DNA from 4 places in the Serratia sp. ID 25-353 genome. Region 4 is predicted to be linked to each of the others. Evidence: predicted binding sites of a transcription regulator. Region 4 holds the regulator's gene; each other region holds the start of a gene.

Region 1 (5,094 bases), 2.1 Mb from region 4:
GAAAATAATGCGAACGTATCTTCCAAATAGATTTTTACTGCTTTTTTTATTTATCTCTTTCTTTTCGGGTGTCGTGAGTCTGGCATCCGTAGTATTGAATATGGCCATATTGAAGCTTTGGAAAGAAGCCTTCATGGCCTTAATGTTGGTTGTTGCCATTTGCTACTCAGGTGGCCGAATCAGTGCAAAATCAATCATACCGACAATAATACTTTTAGCTATTCTCATCTTTGCGATTCTCACTATCGCGACAAATTTCAACAGTAAAAATTTTATTGTTTTTTATCAGTTGAAGTTTGATGTACTGCCAATGCTTTTTTTAATCGCAGTATTGATCATTTTATCTAAACAATCGCTGCAGGATCTCGAAGCCCTCTGCATGAGCGTTGCCAAGATGATGTTTTTCTTGGGCGGGCTCAATGCCGTTGCGATTATTCTTCAGCAACTTTTCCCAGATTCCTTCATGGGGCTACTTGGCTTAAGCGCCGGTGAATGGGGAAGTGACAGCGGCGTTCGATTAAACTCGACCGAAGGCAATATCCGGGCCATCGGGTTCCAGCTTGCTTTCACCATGTCCGGTGTGCTCATGTTTTTCTGCTTGGTTGTGTCATTCGAAGCACGGAAGCTATTCGCAGGTAAACGCTGGCCATTGTTCTTCTCGCCGTTATTTATCGTTGCCATCATCTGCACAACATATAAGACAGCCATTTTGGCTGCATTGGTGTATTTGCTGACTAAAGTGATTGAGTTTCTATTCAGAAGAACGTCGGGCATTATCGTGTTCTGCATGGGGCTCGTCATATTCTCAATGTTCTGTTACTCAACGCATAGCTATGATGTCTATGAAATTGTTAGAAAATATAATGAAAATGCGGCGTACAACTCAATTTACCTGCGCGTCTGGGAACATTTAAAGATCCTCTCAGACCTGGACTCAACGGGAAAAATTCTTTTCGGTGCAGGCTTGGGTCTGAATGGTACCTTCGGTCTCGATAAGTCACTCTATGGAATACAAGCAATACCTATTGATAGCGCCTATATCTATATGGTCAGCAACTATGGATTTGTTGGCTTCTTCACTTATCTTGCTCTGATGGTCTACTTGCAATTCAAGTTGTACAAGATCAAGCATTTTGACATTTTCGGCGCCAGATATTTTGTGTTCTTTACGCTCACTATCGAACTGTTCTATAACCTTGGACTCGGAAACTTCCCGAACAACATTCTGCTGATACTGTTCGTCGCCATTCCATTTGTGCTTCATAGGAAGTCTTTGGACGAGCAACGCGCGCTTAATTCTGCAGGTGTGGAACACCAACCCTATTGAGATCGCCTTTATCTTTATATTGTTACAAACCAGCAACACTCTGCTCATGAACAATGCATGCAGAGGGTTGCTGGTTTGCTCTCCTCTTACCCCCCCTCCTTGCTGCACTCCTCCCTGTCATGATTTTTTGTGAGCTATAGCACACTGCCCAACTTAATTGTATGATGAATGCATCAGTTAAACGGGAAAAGACAATGGCCAACGTGCTCACACTGTGCTGGAAATACCTGAGAGCCCTGCTCCTCATCTATCTTTGTCTGTTCGTCGGCAACGCGCTGGCGGCGCTGCTGCCGTTCGCCATTCCCGGCAGCATCCTCGGCATGCTGCTGCTGTTCGCCCTGCTCTCTACCCAAATTATGCCGGCCAAATGGGTCAAACCCGGCTGCCATTTGCTGATCCGCTACATGGTGCTGCTGTTCGTGCCGATCGGCGTCGGGGTGATGAAATACTATGACCAGATCGTCGCGCATCTGGGCCCACTGGTTATTTCTTGCCTCATCAGCACGCTGATGGTGCTGGTGGTGGTCGGCTATACCTCACACTATTTTCACCGCGAGCGTCGCATCGTCGGTAAGCCCGACGACACGGAGGGTAACCCATGATCCATGAAATCTGGTGGTCGCTGCCGCTAACGCTGGCGGTCTATTTCGCCGCGCGCTGGCTGGCGCGTAAGCTGAACATGCCACTGCTCAACCCGCTGCTGGTGTCCATGGCGGTGATCATCCCGCTGCTGCTACTCACCGGCATCTCCTATGAGCGCTACTTTCAGGGCAGCAAAATCCTCAACGATCTGCTGCAGCCGGCGGTCGTCGCGCTGGCCTTCCCGCTGTATGAACAGCTGCACCAGATCCGCGCGCGCTGGAAGTCGATTATCGCGGTGTGCTTCATCGGCAGCCTGACCGCCATGATCAGCGGCGGCGCCATCGCCCTGTGGCTGGGCGCCACGCCGGAAATCGCCGCCTCTATCCTGCCGAAATCGGTCACTACGCCGATCGCCATGGCCGTCGCGGACTCGCTCGGCGGCATTCCGGCGATCAGCGCGGTCTGTGTCATTTTCGTCGGTATCCTCGGCGCCGTGCTCGGCCATACGCTGTTCAACCTGTTGAAAATCACCACCCACTCGGCGCGCGGCCTGGCGATGGGCACCGCATCCCACGCGCTGGGCACCGCACGCTGCGCGGAGATGGACTACCAGGAAGGCGCTTTCGGCTCGCTGGCGCTGGTGATCTGCGGCATTATCACCTCGCTGCTGGCGCCGTTCCTGTTCCCGGTGCTGCTGCATCTGTTCGGTTGAATACGTTGAAACTTGCGATACATCTCGCATTTATGTATCTCATTGCATTAATTTCATCGATTAAGAGACATTAATCACACTTTAATGTCTCTGGCCTGCCTAGAATGTTATCCCGTTAACCTGTAGAGAGACTTTCTATGCATCCGCGTTTTCACACCGCGTTCAGCGCACTGCCCGCGACACTGCAATCCGCCCTGCAGCCCTATCTGGACGCGCCTGACTTTCCGGCGATGTTCACGGCCGAGCAAGCGGCGGCGATCCGCACAGGCTGCGGACTGGACGATGATGCGCTGGCATTCGCGCTGCTGCCGCTGGCGGCGGCCTGCTCGTTAACCCCAATATCGCACTTCCACGTCGGTGCCATCGCACGCGGGCAAAGTGGCAACCTCTATTTCGGTGCCAATATGGAATTCAGCGGCGCACCGCTGCAGCAAACCGTGCATGCGGAACAGTGCGCGGTTACCCATGCCTGGCTGCGCGGTGAACCGGCACTGGCTTCGGTCACCGTCAACTACACGCCGTGCGGCCATTGCCGTCAGTTTATGAATGAGCTGAACAGCGGCGGCGATCTGCAGATCCGTCTGCCGGGCCGCGCGCCGGCCACGCTGGCGGACTATCTGCCGGACGCCTTCGGCCCGAAAGATCTGGATATCGCTTCGCTGCTGATGGACAAGGTCGATCACGGCCACCGGCTGGCGCTGGACGATGCGTTGACGCAGGCGGCGCTGGCGGCGGCCAATCAGAGCCACGCACCGTACAGCAACGCCCACAGCGGCGTGGCGCTGGAAACGCAGGACGGTAACCTCTACGCCGGCCGCTATGCAGAAAACGCCGCCTTCAACCCGAGCCTGCCGCCGTTGCAGGCCGCGCTGATCCTGCTGAACCTCTCCGGCGGCGATTGTCTGAACATCCGCCGCGCCGTGCTGGTCGAACCGCAAGAGGCGATCCTCAGCCAGTGGGACGCCACCCGCGCCACGCTGGCGGCACTGGGCTGCCAAAACGTCAGCCGCGCCGCGTTCTAAGCGCACCACGGCGGAGCCATCCGGTTCCGCCGCTAACAGCCCCGCCCGCCAAATACAATGCCCCAACGCCGCCAGAGAGACTTTCTTTAGTTAAAAAATCATTTGATTGTCGATAATTACGCCAACCTGGTTCATCATCTGGCAACAAATGCTGTACATCTTCTCTTTATCTCTTAGGATCGTCGGCAATAAAGTTATCTGATACGTGAAGAGTAAAACTGATGGAACTAGAATACGAAAGCAAACGCCCGCTCTACATCCCTTACGCCGGCCCGATTCTGCTGGAATTTCCGCTGCTGAACAAAGGCAGCGCTTTCACCGAGGAAGAACGTAGCCACTTCAACCTGCACGGCCTGCTGCCGGAAGCGGTGGAAACCATCGAAGAACAGGTGGAACGCGCCTACCGTCAGTATCAGGATTTCAAGAACGATAACGACAAGCACATCTACCTGCGCAACATCCAGGACACCAACGAAACCCTGTTCTACCGCCTGCTGGACTCGCACCTGAGCGAGATGATGCCGATCATCTACACCCCGACCGTCGGCGAGGCCTGTGAGCACTTCTCCGATATCTACCGCCGCGCGCGCGGGCTGTTCATCTCCTACCCGAACCGCGATCGCATCGATGACATGCTGCAAAATGCCACCAAGCAGAACGTCAAGGTGATCGTGGTCACCGACGGCGAGCGCATTCTCGGTCTGGGCGACCAGGGTATCGGCGGCATGGGTATCCCCATCGGCAAACTGTCGCTGTACACCGCCTGCGGCGGCATCAGCCCGGCCTACACGCTGCCGGTGGTGCTGGACGTCGGCACCAACAACCCGCAGCGCCTCAACGATCCGCTGTACATGGGCTGGCGCCATCCGCGCATCTCCGGCGAGGAGTACCACGCCTTCGTCGAAGAGTTTATTCAGGCGGTCAAACGCCGCTGGCCGAACGTGCTGCTGCAGTTCGAAGACTTCGCGCAGAACAACGCCACCCCGCTGTTGAATCGCTACCGCGATGAGATCTGCTGCTTCAACGATGACATTCAGGGCACTGCCGCAGTGACCCTCGGCAGCCTGATCGCCGCCAGCCGCGCCGCCGGCAGCCAGCTGCGCGATCAGACCGTCACCTTCCTCGGTGCCGGTTCCGCCGGCTGCGGCATCGCCGAGCAGATCATCGCGCAGATGAAGTCCGAAGGCTTGAGCGAAGACGAAGCGCGCGCCCGCGTGTTCATGGTCGACCGCTTCGGCCTGCTGACCGACAAACTGCCGAACCTGCTCGATTTCCAGAGCAAGCTGGTGCAGAAGAGCGACAACCTGGCCGGTTGGGAAACCGCCAGCGACGCCATTTCGCTGCTGGACGTGGTGCGCAATGCCAAGCCGACCATTCTGATCGGCGTGTCCGGCCAGCCGGGGCTGTTTACCGAAGAGCTGATCCGCGAAATGCATAAGCACTGCGAGCGC
Region 2 (5,094 bases), 620 kb from region 4:
GACCACCAGCCTGCTGCTGGGCAACGTGCCGGCGCGCCATCAGAATGCGGATGGCTCGATCGATCTGGACACGCTGTTTCGCATCGGCCGTGGCCGAGCACCGACCGGCGAGCCGGCGGCCGCGGCGGAAATGACCAAATGGTTTAACACCAACTACCACTACATGGTGCCCGAATTCCAGCAAGGCCAGCAGTTCAAGCTGGGCTGGACTCAGCTGCTGGACGAAGTGGATGAAGCGCTGGCGCTCGGCCATCGCATCAAGCCGGTGCTGCTGGGCCCGCTGACCTATCTGTGGCTGGGTAAGGTGAAGGGCGAGCCGTTCGACCGCCTGTCGCTGCTGAAAGATATCCTGCCGGTTTACCAACAGGTGCTGGCCGAGCTGGCGAAACGCGGCGTCGAGTGGGTGCAAATTGATGAACCTGCGCTGGTGCTGGAGCTGCCGCAAGCCTGGCTGGATGCGTTCAAACCGGCTTACGACGCGCTGCAGGGGCAGGTGAAGCTGCTGCTGACCACGTATTTCGACAGCGTCGGCCACAACCTCGACACCATTCGCACGCTGCCGGTGCAGGGGCTGCACGTCGATCTGGTCGCCGGCCATGACGATATTGCCGCGCTGAGTGCCGCATTGCCGAACGACTGGCTGCTGTCGCTGGGGGTGATCAACGGCCGCAACGTCTGGCGCGCCGATCTGAGCCGCTGGTTCGAACGTCTGCAGCCGCTGGTGGGCACCCGCCCGCTGTGGATCGGCACCTCCTGTTCACTGCTGCACAGCCCGATCGACCTGAGCGTGGAAAGCCGTCTGGACGAAGAAGTGAAAAGCTGGTTCGCCTTCGCGCTGCAAAAATGCGCCGAGCTGGCACTGCTGACTGCGGCGCTGAACGCGCCTGACGGGGCCAAGCAGGCCGAACTGGACGCCTACAGTGCGCCGATTCGCGCCCGCCGTCAGTCGAGCCGCGTGCATAACCCACAGGTTGAGCGCCGCCTGGCCGCGATCACCGCGCAGGACAGCGAACGCCACAGCGCTTACGCCGAACGCGCCAGGGCGCAGCGCGAGCGTTTCAACCTGCCGGCCTGGCCGACCACCACCATCGGTTCGTTCCCGCAGACCACCGAGATCCGCGGCCTGCGTCTGGACTTCAAACAGGGCCGTTTGGACGGCAACAACTACCGCACCAGCATCGGTGAGCACATCAAACAGGCGATCGTCGAGCAGGAGCGCCTCGGGCTGGACGTGCTGGTGCACGGTGAAGCCGAGCGCAACGACATGGTGGAGTATTTCGGCGAGAACCTCGACGGCTTCGTGTTTACCCAAAACGGCTGGGTGCAGAGCTACGGCTCCCGCTGCGTGAAGCCGCCGGTCATCATCGGTGACGTCAGCCGCCCGGAAGCCATCACCGTCGAGTGGGCCAAATTCGCCCAGTCGCTGACCGACAAGCCGGTGAAAGGCATGTTGACCGGGCCGGTGACCATCCTGTGCTGGTCGTTCCCGCGTGAAGACGTGACCCGCGAAGTGATTGCCAAGCAGATTGCGCTGGCGCTGCGCGACGAAGTGGAGGATTTGGAAAAAGCCGGCATCGGCATCATCCAGATCGACGAACCCGCCCTGCGCGAAGGGCTGCCGCTGCGTCAATCCGACTGGGCCGCTTACCTGAAGTGGGCGGTGGACGCCTTCAAACTGAACGCCGCCGTGGCGCGGGACGACACCCAGATCCACACCCACATGTGTTACTGCGAGTTCAACGACATCATGGACTCCATCGCCGCGCTGGACGCCGACGTGATCACCATCGAGACCTCGCGTTCCGATATGGATCTGCTGGAAGCCTTCAAGGAGTTCGAATACCCGAACGAAATCGGGCCGGGCGTCTACGATATCCACTCGCCGAACGTGCCGAGCGTGGAATGGATTGAAGCGCTGCTGCGTAAAGCGGCGCAGAACATCCCGGCGGAACGCCTGTGGGTTAACCCGGATTGCGGCCTGAAAACCCGCGGCTGGCCAGAAACCCGGCAGTCGCTGGCCAACATGGTATTGGCGGCACAGCGCCTGCGCGAGCACGCGTGATGCCGTGCGGCGGATGAACCGCCGCTTATAGATTTACTGGTGTGATGATTGGGCGCTTCGGCGCCCTTTTTTATGTGAAGGAAATTATTTGACGCCGTGCTGGGCGAACCACGCCAGCATGCGCTGCCAGCCGTCTTGCGCCGCTTCGGCGTTGTAGCTGGGGCGATAGTCGGCGTTGAACGCATGCCCGACCTCGGGGTACACCACGATTTCGGCCTCGGCGTTGGCGGCGCGGATCGCCTGACGCATGGTTTCCACCGTCTCCAGCGGGATGCCGCTATCCTGCCCGCCATACAGCCCCAGCACCGGCGCCGACAGGTGGGTGGCGACGTCGACCGGCTGCTTCGGTGAATTCAGCGTTTTCTCGCCAACCAGTTTGCCGTACCAGGCGACCGCCGCCTTCAACTGCGGGTTGTGCGCCGCGTACAGCCAGGTGATGCGGCCACCCCAGCAGAAACCGGTGATCGCCAGCTTGCCGGCGTCGCCGCCGTGGCGGATAGCCCAGTGCGCGGCGTGATCCAGATCCGACAGCACCTGACGATCCGGCACCTTGGTGACCAGCTGCTGGAACAGCTCGCCGATATCGGTGTAGTCGTTGGCGTCGCCCTGGCGGAAATAGAGCTCGGGCGCGATCGCCAGATAGCCCTGCTTGGCCAGGCGGCGGCACAGATCCTGAATATGTTCATGGACGCCGAAGATTTCCTGCACCACGAGGACGATGGGGAAGGGGCCGCTCTGGTCGGCGGGTTTGGCGACGTAGGCCGGCAGGGCGTCGCCCTGAGAAGGGATGGTCGTTTGCCCGGCGTGAATGCCCTGTTCGTCGGTGATAATCGCGGAGGCGGCCAACGGCGCGGCGGCCGGGGCGAATCCCCCCTGAGCCTGTTCTAATGTCATCACATGTTCGGTTTTCATTGCGGTCTCCGTGCAATAGAAAAAAGCGCTGAGATTAACTATAGGAAAGATTACCCATTATTGGCGCTGCGTGGCGCACTTTCGGACAAGTCGATAAAAAACGGCTAATTATCTGGCTTTGCGGCATTTTTAAACGCTTTTTATCATGTTATTACGCGTTTTGGCCTGCGTAAGTGCCATAAGGTGCGTTAAAGGGCTTTTTTGTCCCTAAGCAACCGATAAGATGAGGGTATTTTGAATTGATCAGCTAAATAGTTTCAGCCGGCAATCAACGGGCAGAGGGCGGCAAGATTTGTCGGCTAGACTGAGGTAGAGCGGTGCCTTCAGGGAGCGTCACAGTGCTTTTTGTGATAAAAATCACAAAAAATATGTAGCATGTAATTTGTTTCTCTTTTCATAGTGACTGTCGTCACGAAATTAAGCGGCGATTTTCAGTAGAGTGCTTTTTTGTTCCTCCCAATAAACATGATCCATGAGGAGTCTCGTATGTCTCAGTCTGACGTTTTTCATCTCGGCCTCACCAAGAACGATTTACAAGGGGCCCAGCTTGCCATCGTGCCGGGCGATCCGCAGCGCGTAGAGAAGATTGCCAAGCTGATGGAAAATCCGGTGCATCTGGCCTCCCATCGTGAATTCACTACCTGGCGCGCGGAGCTGGACGGCAAGGCGGTGATCGTCTGCTCTACCGGTATCGGCGGCCCCTCTACTTCTATCGCGGTGGAAGAGTTGGCGCAGCTGGGCATTCGCACCTTCCTGCGCATCGGCACCACCGGCGCCATTCAGGCGAACATCAACGTCGGCGACGTGCTGGTCACCACGGCGGCGGTACGCCTCGACGGCGCCAGCCTGCACTTTGCGCCGATGGAGTTCCCGGCGGTCGCGGACTTCGCCTGCACCACCGCGCTGGTGGAAGCGGCCAAGGCCAGCGGCGCCACCACGCACATTGGCGTGACCGCCTCTTCCGATACCTTCTATCCGGGCCAGGAACGTTACGATACCTACTCCGGCCGCGTAGTCAGCCGTTTCAAAGGCTCGATGGAAGAATGGCAAGCGATGGGCGTGATGAACTATGAAATGGAATCCGCCACGCTGCTGACCATGTGCGCCAGCCAGGGCCTGCGTGCTGGCATGGTGGCCGGGGTGATCGTCAACCGCACCCAGCAAGAGATCCCGAACGCCGAGACCATGAAAAACACCGAAAGCAAAGCGGTGCAGATCGTGGTGGACGCTGCCCGCCGTCTGCTGTAATCGCCATTCCCTCAATGGGCCGCCGACGCGGCCCGTTTTTCCATTCGCGGCGAATCTGTTACGGTGATACTCCTCAGCGCTGCGCCGATGGCTGCCGCGCGTTGTCATAACAAAAACAACGAGGACGTTTATGACCGCCCAGATCCTGCTTCATCCTTCGCTCGCGCCGCTCGACGGCGGCATCAATTTCCGCGACTTCGGCGGCAACGGCGTGGCCGACGGGCGCCGCATCAAGCGCGGCCTGCTGTTCCGCTCCGGTTCCCTCGAGCGGCTGACGGAAAACGACTGCACCTTTCTCGCCGGCGTGCCGGTGCGCTCGGTGCTGGACTACCGCGATGCCGACGAGGTGCAGACCAAGCCGGATATTCTGTGGAGTGGCGCCGATTATCACCACGTGCCGGCCAACCCGCTGAGCAGCGAAGTCAACGCCAACCTGGAGAAGCTCACCAACGAAACGTTGGCCGCTTTCGACGCCCGGGCGTTCATGCTGGAGCTGTATCGCCGCCTGCCGTTCGGCAATGCGGCCTATCAGCGGCTGGCGCAGCTGTTGAGTAATCCTGGCGGTGGCGCCATCGTGCAGCACTGCGCGGTCGGCAAGGATCGCACCGGGGTCGGTTCGGCACTGGTGCTGTTCGCGCTGGGGGCCGATGAAGCGACGGTGCTGGAAGACTATCTGCTGACCGAAACCACGCTGGCCACTTTCCGCGAGCAGATGCTGGATCAGCTGTCTATCAAGCTGAATGCAGCGGCGCTGGAGCAATTCGCCTACGTGCTCAGCGCGCGCGAGGAGTTCCTGATGACGGCGTTGGGCTGCATCCGTCAGCAATACGGTTCCACCGACCGTTGGCTGGAAGCGGAATACGGCCTGGGCG
Region 3 (5,094 bases), 2.1 Mb from region 4:
GACAACGTGGCGGCGCGCGATGCCCTGAACCGCCGGTGCCACGCGCAGCGCAAGCCGCTGGTTTCCGGCGCGGCGATCCGCATGGAAGGCCAGCTCAGCGTGTTCACCTATCAGCCGGGCGAGCCCTGCTACCGCTGCCTGAGCCGGCTGTTCGGCGACAGCGCCCTCACCTGCGTAGAAGCGGGCGTGATGGCGCCGCTGGTCGGCACCATCGGCACCCTACAGGCGATGGAAGCCATCAAGCTGCTGGCCGACTATGGTCAACCGCTGCGCGGCAAGCTGTTGATGTTCGATGCGATGAGCATGCAGTTCCGGGAGATGAAACTGCCAAAGGATCCGCACTGCGAAGTGTGCGGCGGGGAATGACGGATAAAAAAAGGGCGGGATAATTCCCGCCCTGATGCGTTGCCACGAGGGTTACACGATGCCCTGGCTGCGCAGATAGTCTTCGTAGTTGCCGGTAAAGTCGATCACCTTGTTCGGGGTGATTTCCAGAATCCGGGTTGCCAGCGAGCTGACGAACTCACGGTCGTGAGAGACGAAGATCAGCGTGCCTTCGTACATCTCCAGCGCCATGTTCAGCGATTCGATGGATTCCATATCCAGGTGGTTGGTCGGTTCGTCCATCACCAGAATATTCGGGCGCTGCATCATCAGCTTGCCGAACAGCATGCGGCCCTTCTCACCACCGGACAGCACCTTCACGCGCTTCTTGATGTCGTCCTGGCTGAACAGCAAACGGCCCAGCACGCTGCGCACCGCCTGCTCGTCGTCTTTTTCCTGCTTCCACTGGCTCATCCAATCGAATACGCTCAGGGTGTCGTCGAACTCGTATTCGTGATCCTGCGCGTAATAACCGATACGGGCATTTTCCGACCACTTCACGGTGCCGCTGTCCGGCTGCGCATCGCCCACCAGCGTTTTCAGCAGGGTAGTTTTACCGATGCCGTTGGCGCCCAGCACTGCAACCTTCTCGCCCACTTCCACCATCAGGTTCAGCTTGTTGAACAGCGGGCCTTCGTCGAAGCCCTTGGTGAGCGCTTCCACTTCCAACGCGTTACGGAACAGCTTCTTGTCCTGCTCGAAACGGATGAACGGGTTCTGGCGGCTGGAGGCTTTCACTTCTTCCAGCTGGATCTTGTCGATCTGGCGAGCGCGCGAGGTGGCCTGCTTGGACTTGGAGGCGTTGGCGCTGAAGCGGCTGACGAACGATTGCAGCTCGTTGATCTGCGCTTTCTTCTTGGCGTTGTCCGCCATCAGACGCTCACGCGCCTGGGTGGCGGCGGTCATGTATTCGTCGTAGTTGCCCGGATAGACGCGCAGCTCGCCGTAGTCCAGATCCGCCATATGGGTGCAGACCATGTTCAGGAAGTGACGGTCATGCGAGATGATGATCATGGTGCTGTTACGCTCGTTCAGCACCTGCTCCAGCCAACGAATGGTATCGATGTCCAGGTTGTTGGTCGGTTCGTCGAGCAGCAGGATCTCCGGATCGGAGAACAGCGCCTGCGCCAGCAACACCCGCAGCTTGAAGCCCGGCGCGATTTCGCTCATCGGGCCGTAGTGCTGTTCCACCGGAATGCCGACGCCAAGCAGCAGTTCGCCGGCGCGCGCTTCGGCGGTGTAACCGTCCATCTCGCCGTAGGCGACTTCCAGATCGGCCACTTTATAGCCGTCTTCTTCGCTCATCTCCGCCATGGCGTAGATGCGGTCGCGCTCTTCCTTCACCGCCCACAGCTCGGTGTGGCCCATGATCACGGTGTCCAGCACGCTGTATTGTTCGAAGGCGAACTGATCCTGACGCAGTTTACCCAGGCGCTCGTTCGGATCGAGGAACACGTTGCCGCCGGTCGGCGCCAAATCGCCGCCGAGGATTTTCATAAAGGTGGACTTGCCGCAGCCGTTGGCGCCGATCAGGCCGTAACGGTTGCCGCCGCCGAATTTGACAGAGATGTTTTCAAACAACGGCTTGCTGCCGAACTGCATGGTGATGTTGTTGGTGCTTAACACAGCGCTCGCTCTTTATACATAGGGAATGTGATTTGGCGCGCATTATGCCACAACGGGGTTCAGAGATCGCGGGAAGTTTTGGTGACATTTTGAGCGTTTCCGACGGATGAGCCATACCTGCATTTAATAACGCCAATGAAAGTCACAGGAAGGCTTCACGCAGCAAGCCGTACAATAACTGGAACAAATTCACCAAAAATATTAATTAGCGGTATTAATTAAAATAAAAAATGAATTTCATTCTCGCCAGATACCGCACCAGGTAAGAATAAATCGCACCTGAATACCTCTTGAAAATCATTGATACAGTCAACGCACCTCTATTTAATTCTATTTCTTGCCGACTATCGCCACATATTCTGCTATACGCGACATTTTGTGACCCTCCTCTTAAATGCCAGGATTTTTTCAATGATTAATGCGCTACAGCTCACTAAATCGGCACTAAATCACCTCACTGCCACACATCATAAATCCAAAAAAAACATATAAATACAAAATCTTAAAAAAATCAAACCACCGTTATCCCGTTAATTGATCTCGCATTGCATATGATTGTACATACAAGTATATGTAAAGGAGACGTTGCCATTCTGTTGCCGCTTCGGGCGGCGATTATCGCCGTCCCGGATAATGCCACCACGGCCAGAAAATAATAACAACACACCGTCCACCTATCGCGAGAGATAACGATGAACACTGCTGAAAAAACCTTGCCCAAAAGCCAAACGGCGGAGAAAGGCGCGGTAAATTACAAAGTCATTGTCGGCGCCAGCCTGGGCAACGGCCTGGAGATTTTCGACTTCACCGTGTACAGCTTCTTTGCCGCCATCATCGGCAAACTCTATTTCCCCAGCGACAGCGCCTACGGTTCATTGTTGATGTCGGTGGCGGTGTTCGGCGTCGGCTTTATCATGCGCCCGCTGGGTAGCATGGTGCTGGGCGCCTATGCCGACCGGGTCGGCCGCAAGGCCGCCATGCTGATGACCATCGTGCTAATGGGCGTCGGCACTGCCCTGATCGCCTTCGCGCCGACCCATGCGCAAATCGGCGTTCTGGCGCCGGTGCTGATCGTAGTCGGCCGCCTGATTCAGGGCTTCGCTGCCGGCGGTGAAGTGGGCTCAGCGACTACGCTGCTGCTGGAGTCGGCCGGCGCCAATCAGCGCGGCTTTTTCGTCAGCTGGCAGGCGATCAGCCAGGGCGTCAGCGCCCTGCTCGGCGCCTCTTGTGGGCTGGCGCTCACCTATTTTCTGCCGGAAGAGGCGCTTTATGCCTGGGGCTGGCGCGTGCCGTTCATCATCGGCCTGCTGATCATTCCGGTCGGCGTCTATATCCGTAAGCACCTGGAAGAGACCTACAGCGGCGAACAGCCGGATCGTGCGCGGATGCCGCTGAATCCGGTATGGGATCTGGTGAGCAACCATGCTAAAGACCTGTTGCTGGGTGTGCTGGTCATCATGTCCGGCACCGTGATGGTTTATGTGGTGCTGCTTTACATGCCGACCTACATGATGCAGACCTACCACATCGCCGGCCCGACCGCCTATCTGTTCAGCTGCATCGCCTCCGTGGTGCAAATTGTGGCAGTCTATTACGCCGGGCGCTATGTCGATCGGATCCAGAATTACAAAAGGCCGCTGCTGTTCTCGATCTTTGCGGCACTGATCCTGATTTACCCGACCTTCTGGTTCCTCAGCGCCACGCAAACCCTGTGGCTGGCGATTGTTTTCCGCATCCTGCTGATCGGCGCACTAGGCATCAACATGCTGGCGAGCACCATGCTGATCGTCTCGGCGCTGCCGCGCCACGTGCGCGCCACCGGCACCTCGATGATTTACGCTTTCGGCGTGACGCTGTTTGGCGGATCGGCGCAGCTGATCGTCACCTGGCTGCTGGAGACCAGCGGCAACCCGCTGGCGCCGGCGTGGTACGTGACCGGCATGCTGACCGTCAGCCTGATAGCCACTCTGCTGTTCCGAGAGCGTCATAAAGAATAGCGCATGCTGCCGGGCCACGTGGCTATTGGCTGCCCGGCGTAGGCGTAACGCCCTGTTCCTGCAAGACGGCGATAAACGCCTGCGCGGCGGCGCTGCGGTAAGCGCCTTTGCGCTGCAGCCATACCGCCTGCCGCACCGGCATAGCGTTGGCCAATGCCACTTTTTTCAACTGCCGGTTCTCGCGCGCAATGGCGGCCGGCAGCAGCGTGGCGAGCTGCCCACGCCGCACGATCTCGACGATGGCGCCCAGCGCGTTGGCCTCCACCGCCACCTGCGGCCGAAATCCCAGCTGCGTGCAGTAGCGATCGATAAACTGGCGCGTGGCGAAGTCGCCGCTCAGCAAGGCCAGCGGCAGATGTTGCCACTCCGCCAGCGTCAGCGGCCGGCGATGCGCCGCCAGGGGATGGTCGGCGCCGACCATCAGCTCCAGCGTCTCGCTGAATAACGCCGCCGCTTCCACCTCCGCCGACTGCGCCATCTCGAAGGCAATGCCCAGATCCAGCCGATCCTGCGCCAGCAGCGCCTCGATTCGCTCTTGCGCCATCTCCTCAATGCTCAGGGTAATCCCCGGATAGCGGCGGTAGAACGCATCGATCGCCGGCCCCACCAGATAGGCGGTGAAGGTCGGCGTCATCGCCAGCCGCAAATGGCCGCGCGCCAGCGTCGCCACGTCATGGATCGCCCGCGCGCCGGCGTCCAGATCCTGCAGCGCCAGCCGCGCATAGCGCATCCACGCCTCACCGGCGTCGGTCAGGCGCACGGCTCTACCGCTGCGATCGAACAGCGGCGCCCCCAGTGTGTCTTCCAGCTGCTTGATCTGTTGAGACAGCGTCGGTTGCGAGACGTGCAGCACTTCGGCGGCGCGGGTGAAGTTGCCCTGTTCAGCAACGGCCAGAAAATAACGGATGTGTCGCAGCAGCATGGCGCCCCAGCTATTAGTAAAACCTATAGCTGGCATTATAAATGGGTCTTAGACCCTATAGCCAGAAGCGTTCATCATGCCGCCATCGCATAACGACACCCAATGGAGAAACGGATGAAAGAGGTGATTGAAGGCTTCCTGAAATTCCAGCGCGAAGCCTTTGTT
Region 4 (5,094 bases):
ATCGGTTCTATGACTGACGGAAAAAATCAGGTAACAATGGGGCATTGCAAACCAGCGCGCGCCATTTTTTCCTGACATAGAGAGCGTCAACAAGAGCCACAATAATCCCCTGACGCCGGCGCATTCAACACGGAGTGACAACCACCATGTCTGCCAAACATCCCGTTATCGCGGTGACCGGTTCCAGCGGCGCCGGTACCACCACCACCAGCGTGGCGTTCCGCAAAATATTCCAACAGCTCAACATTCGCGCCGCCGAGTTGGAGGGTGACAGCTTCCACCGCTACACCCGGCCGGAAATGGACGCGGCGATCCGCAAGGCGCGCGATCTGGGCAGACACATCAGCTATTTCGGCCCCGAGGCCAACGACTTCGGCCTGCTGCAGCAGAGCTTTATCGACTACGGCAAGAACGGCACCGGCCGTTCGCGCAAGTATCTGCACACCTACGACGAAGCGGTGCCCTACAATCAGGTGCCGGGTACCTTCACCCCGTGGGAACCGCTGCCGGCGCCGACCGACGTGCTGTTTTACGAGGGGTTGCACGGCGGCGTGGTCACCGAGCACCACGACGTGGCAAACCACGTCGATCTGCTGGTCGGCGTGGTACCGATCGTCAACCTGGAGTGGATCCAGAAACTGATCCGCGATACCGGCGAGCGCGGTCACTCTCGCGAAGCGGTGATGGACTCGGTGGTGCGTTCGATGGAAGATTACATCAACTACATCACGCCGCAGTTCTCGCGCACCCACATCAACTTCCAGCGCGTGCCGACGGTGGACACCTCCAACCCGTTCGCCGCCAAGGCGATTCCCTCACTGGACGAAAGCTTCGTCGTGATCCACTTTCGCGGGCTGGATCAAATTGACTTCCCCTATTTGCTGGCGATGCTGCAGGGCTCGTTTATCTCGCACATCAATACGTTAGTGGTGCCGGGTGGCAAGATGGGGCTGGCGATGGAACTGATCATGGCGCCGCTGGTGCAGCGGCTGCTGGAAGGCAAGAAGATCGAATAAACGCGTTGAGCGCGGCGCCGGGCCGCGCTCCGTCTCGATTACGCCGGGTGGCGGATCTCGAAACTGTGGGTCACCGTGGCGGCCTTGTTAAGCATCAACGCCACCGAGCAGTATTTCTCCGCCGACAGGTTCACCGCACGCTCGACGATCTTGTCGGTCAGGTCCTGGCCGGTAACGATGAAATGCAGGTTGATATGGGTGAACAACCGCGGGGCTTCTTCACGGCGCTCGGAGGTCAGCTTCACCTCACAGTCGCGCACGTCGTTGCGCCCTTTTTGCAGGATGGACACCACGTCGATCGCGCTGCAGCCGCCCACCGACATCAGCACCATCTCCATCGGGCTGGGCGCTTTATCGCCGGCGTTGCCATCCATCAGCACCTGGTGGCCGGAGGCCGATTCACCCAAAAACGTTAACCCTTCCACCCATTTAACTCTTGCCTGCATTCTGGTCACTCCGGTTAATTTCTTAAAATCAGGGTACGCTTTCGCATAGAAACAGGCAACGTAACCTGATGCTAATCATGCTGAAGCGAGACAACACGAGACACCCGCCTTACTCTGTGCTACAAACAGAGCCGCAATAAATCTTTCCGGGACACTGAATTTCAGGGAAACGCCCAGAGAAAGGCTCCTTTACCGGTATGTTAACAGAATGTAGCTTGCAGCGCTTACGGCAAGTTAATATGCTAGAGCGACAGCGTATTTTTATGACACGCCTCAAAACTTGCCGGTAGCCCTCGCTCATGACTGCGGCTACAGGCGGGTTTTACAGGGAACTCTGACCCCTGTGACACAAGGCAGCGATAACAACAGAGGATAACAGCGAATGGTTCTCGGCAAACCGCAAACAGACCCTACTCTCGAATGGTTCCTGTCTCATTGCCATATCCACAAATATCCATCGAAGAGTACGCTGATTCACCAAGGTGAAAAGGCCGAAACGCTTTACTACATCGTGAAAGGCTCCGTCGCGGTGCTGATCAAGGATGAAGAAGGTAAAGAGATGATCCTGTCCTACCTCAACCAGGGGGATTTCATCGGCGAGCTCGGATTGTTCGAAGAAGGCCAGGAGCGCAGCGCCTGGGTTCGCGCGAAAACCGCCTGTGAAGTGGCCGAAATTTCCTACAAGAAATTCCGTCAGCTGATCCAGGTGAACCCGGACATCCTGATGCGTCTGTCCGCCCAAATGGCAAGCCGCCTGCAGGTCACTTCCGAAAAAGTGGGCAACCTCGCCTTCCTGGACGTGACCGGCCGCATCGCGCAAACCCTGCTGAATCTGGCGAAGCAACCCGACGCCATGACTCACCCGGACGGCATGCAGATCAAGATCACCCGTCAGGAGATCGGCCAGATCGTCGGCTGCTCGCGTGAAACCGTTGGCCGTATTCTGAAAATGCTGGAAGATCAAAACCTGATTTCCGCCCACGGCAAAACCATTGTCGTCTACGGCACCCGTTAATCCCTGAAGAAACGGCGCAATCTGCGCCGTTTTTTTGTCTGCTTTCTGCCATGTGGCGCCGCCTGATCTACCACCCGGAAATCAACTACGCACTGCGACAAACGCTGGTGTTGTGCCTGCCGGTGCTGTTCGGCCTGCTGATAGGCCAGCTACAGCTCGGCCTGATGTTCTCTCTGGTGCCCGCCTGCTGCAATATCGCCGGTCTGGACACACCGCATAAGCGCTTCTTTAAACGTCTGATCGTCGGCGGTTCGCTGTTCGCCTTCAGCAGCGTGCTGCTGCAACAGGCCATGTTGTGGCACGTGCCGCTGCCGGCGCTGATGCTGGGCCTGGCACTGCTGCTCGGCGTCACCGGTGAAATCAGCCCGCTGCACGCCCGGCTGTTGCCGGCGGCGCTGGTGGCCGCCATCTTCGCCCTCAGCACGGCCGGTACGGTGCCTCTCTGGCAGGCGCCGCTGCTGTACGCCATCGGCACCGCCTGGTACGGCTTATTCACTTGGTTCTGGTTCAAGCTGTGGAAAGAGCAGCCGATGCGCGAGACGCTCAGCCAGCTCTACCTGGAACTGGCGGACTATTTCGAAGCCAAATACTCGCTGCTGACCCAGCATATTGATCCGCAAACCGCGCTGCCGCCGCTGCTGGTGCGCCAGCAAAAGGTGATGGATCTGATCAGCCTTTTGTACCAACAGCTTAATTTCCTGCCGCACGCCAACAACCTCGAGCAAAAGCGCCTGCAGCGCGCCTTTCAGGTGGCGATGGATCTGCAGGAGCACATCACCGTCAGCCTGCATCTGCCGGAAGAGGTGCAAAAGCTGGTGGAGCAGAGCCAGGCCGAAGCGATCATTCGCCGCAATGCTCAGGTGATCGCCGGCCGGCTGCGCGTGGTGGCGCACGATATTCTCTACCATCAACATTCGAAGCGCTTCTCCATGACCCACGAGCTGGCGGCGCTGGAAAAAATGGCGGCGCAGCATCCCGATAACCCGGTCGGCCAGTTTTGTTATTACCACTTCAGCCGCATCGCCCGCCTGCTGCGTACCCAGCATCCGTTGTACCGCCGCGATCTGATGCCCGGCCAACACCGCCTGCCGTTTTGGCCGGCGCTGGCCAGCTACCTGTCGTTCAAATCCACCGCCCTGCGCAACGCCGCACGGCTGGGCGTGACGCTGGCGATCGGCAGCAGTCTGGGCGCGGTGTTCAACCTGCCGAAGCCTTACTGGATCCTGCTCACCATCATGCTGGTAAGCCAAAACGGGTATAACGCCACCCGGGTGCGCATTCAGCACCGTGCGCTGGGCACGATTGCCGGGCTATTGCTGGCGGCCGGGCTGCTGCAGCTGCAGTTGCCGGAAGGCGAAACGCTGAGCATCATGTTGGTGATCACGCTGCTGGCCTACCTGGTTTCGCGCAAGAACTACGGGCTGTCGGTGATTGGCTTTACGGTCACGGCGGTTTACACCCTGCAGCTGCTGGCGCTGAACGGCTCGCATTTTCTGGTGCCGCGCCTGATCGATACGCTGATCGGCTGCGTGCTGGCGTTCGGCGGCACCATTTGGCTGTGGCCGCAGTGGCAAAGCGGGCTGCTGCGCAAGAATGCCCATCAGGCGCTGGAGAACGATCAAGCCGCGCTGCGGCTGATGCTGAAGCAACCGGAACCGGACGCCACCGCGTTGGCCTATACTCGCATGCAGGTTAACCAGGCGCACAACGCGCTGTTCACCTCGCTCAATCAGGCGATGCAGGAGCCGGGGTTCGCGTCAAACTATCTGGCGGACATGCGGCTGTGGGTCACTCACAGCCAGTTCATCGTCGAACACCTGAACGCCATGACCATTCTGGCGCGCGAGCACTACATGCTGACGCCGAAACTGGCGGAAGCGTATCTGCAAACCTGTGAAATCGCGCTGCAAAGCTGCCAGCAGCGGTTGGAATACGACGGCCCGAGCAGCGGCAACAGCGGCATCATGCAGCCGCCGGATCTGCATCCGGACATGCCCGTCACCGAGATGGAGCGCCACCTGCGGCGCATTTTGTCGCACCTGAGCGTGATGCACACCATTTCGTCGCTGGCCTGGCGCCAGCGCCCGCACCACGGCATTTGGCTCAAGCGCAAACTGCGCGATCAATAAGGGCGCGGCATGCCGCGCCCCGTTATATGCCGCGCGGGCTTCAGGCGTTGATCACATCCTGCACCGCCAGCTCGAACAGCGCCATGCCGGCCTCGATATCCTGCAGCTCCACCACCAGCGACGGCGCGAAACGGATCACGTTCGGCCCGGCGTTGAGGATCATCAACCCACGCGCGGCGGCGGCGGTGAGGAAGTCGCGCGCTCTGCCGTGATAATGCGGCGTCAGCTCGGCGCCAATCAGTAACCCCATGCCGCGAATCGCGGTGAAAATACCGTATTTATCACCGATATGCTGCAAAGCCTGCACATACAGCGCATGACGCTGCTCGATGCCGCTCAGCACCTCCGGCGTATTGATCACGTCCAGCGCCGCCTCCGCCACCGCGCAGGCCAGCGGGTTGCCGCCGTAGGTGGTGCCGTGGGTGCCCACCTGCATCACCGACGCAATTTCTTCGGTTGTCAGCATGGCGCTGACCGGGAAACCGCAG

The links. Region 4 encodes CRP, which controls carbon source genes, mostly activating them, when cyclic AMP is high. Its sites were predicted from a motif close to ATGTGANNNNNNTCACAT; they were not measured.
Region 1: the regulator CRP is predicted to act here: its motif matches at 2,684-2,701, upstream of cdd (cytidine deaminase).
Region 2: the regulator CRP is predicted to act here: its motif matches at 3,320-3,337, upstream of udp (uridine phosphorylase).
Region 3: the regulator CRP is predicted to act here: its motif matches at 2,036-2,053, upstream of ACYF6X_RS12845 (ABC-F family ATPase).

What each region holds. Positions count from the first base shown of each region.
Region 1 covers NZ_CM139236.1:2,641,534-2,646,627, forward strand. Annotated here, with positions in the region: gene ACYF6X_RS12715 (hypothetical protein) at 8-1,327, shown strand; gene ACYF6X_RS12720 (CidA/LrgA family protein) at 1,522-1,929, shown strand; gene ACYF6X_RS12725 (CidB/LrgB family autolysis modulator) at 1,926-2,621, shown strand; gene cdd (cytidine deaminase) at 2,759-3,643, shown strand; gene ACYF6X_RS12735 (NAD-dependent malic enzyme) at 3,865-5,094, shown strand, end outside.
Region 2 covers NZ_CM139236.1:239,690-244,783, forward strand. Annotated here, with positions in the region: gene metE (5-methyltetrahydropteroyltriglutamate--homocysteine S-methyltransferase) at 1-2,062, shown strand, start outside; gene ACYF6X_RS01060 (dienelactone hydrolase family protein) at 2,147-2,974, opposite strand; gene udp (uridine phosphorylase) at 3,461-4,222, shown strand; gene ACYF6X_RS01070 (tyrosine-protein phosphatase) at 4,353-5,094, shown strand, end outside.
Region 3 covers NZ_CM139236.1:2,669,945-2,675,038, forward strand. Annotated here, with positions in the region: gene moeB (molybdopterin-synthase adenylyltransferase MoeB) at 1-366, shown strand, start outside; gene ACYF6X_RS12845 (ABC-F family ATPase) at 418-2,010, opposite strand; gene ACYF6X_RS12850 (MFS transporter) at 2,703-4,007, shown strand; gene cynR (transcriptional regulator CynR) at 4,030-4,929, opposite strand; gene ACYF6X_RS12860 (carbonic anhydrase) at 5,044-5,094, shown strand, end outside.
Region 4 covers NZ_CM139236.1:4,722,103-4,727,196, forward strand. Annotated here, with positions in the region: gene ACYF6X_RS22705 (phosphoribulokinase) at 147-1,016, shown strand; gene ACYF6X_RS22710 (OsmC family protein) at 1,055-1,462, opposite strand; gene crp (cAMP-activated global transcriptional regulator CRP) at 1,845-2,477, shown strand; gene ACYF6X_RS22720 (YccS/YhfK family putative transporter) at 2,528-4,606, shown strand; gene argD (bifunctional acetylornithine/succinyldiaminopimelate transaminase) at 4,647-5,094, opposite strand, start outside.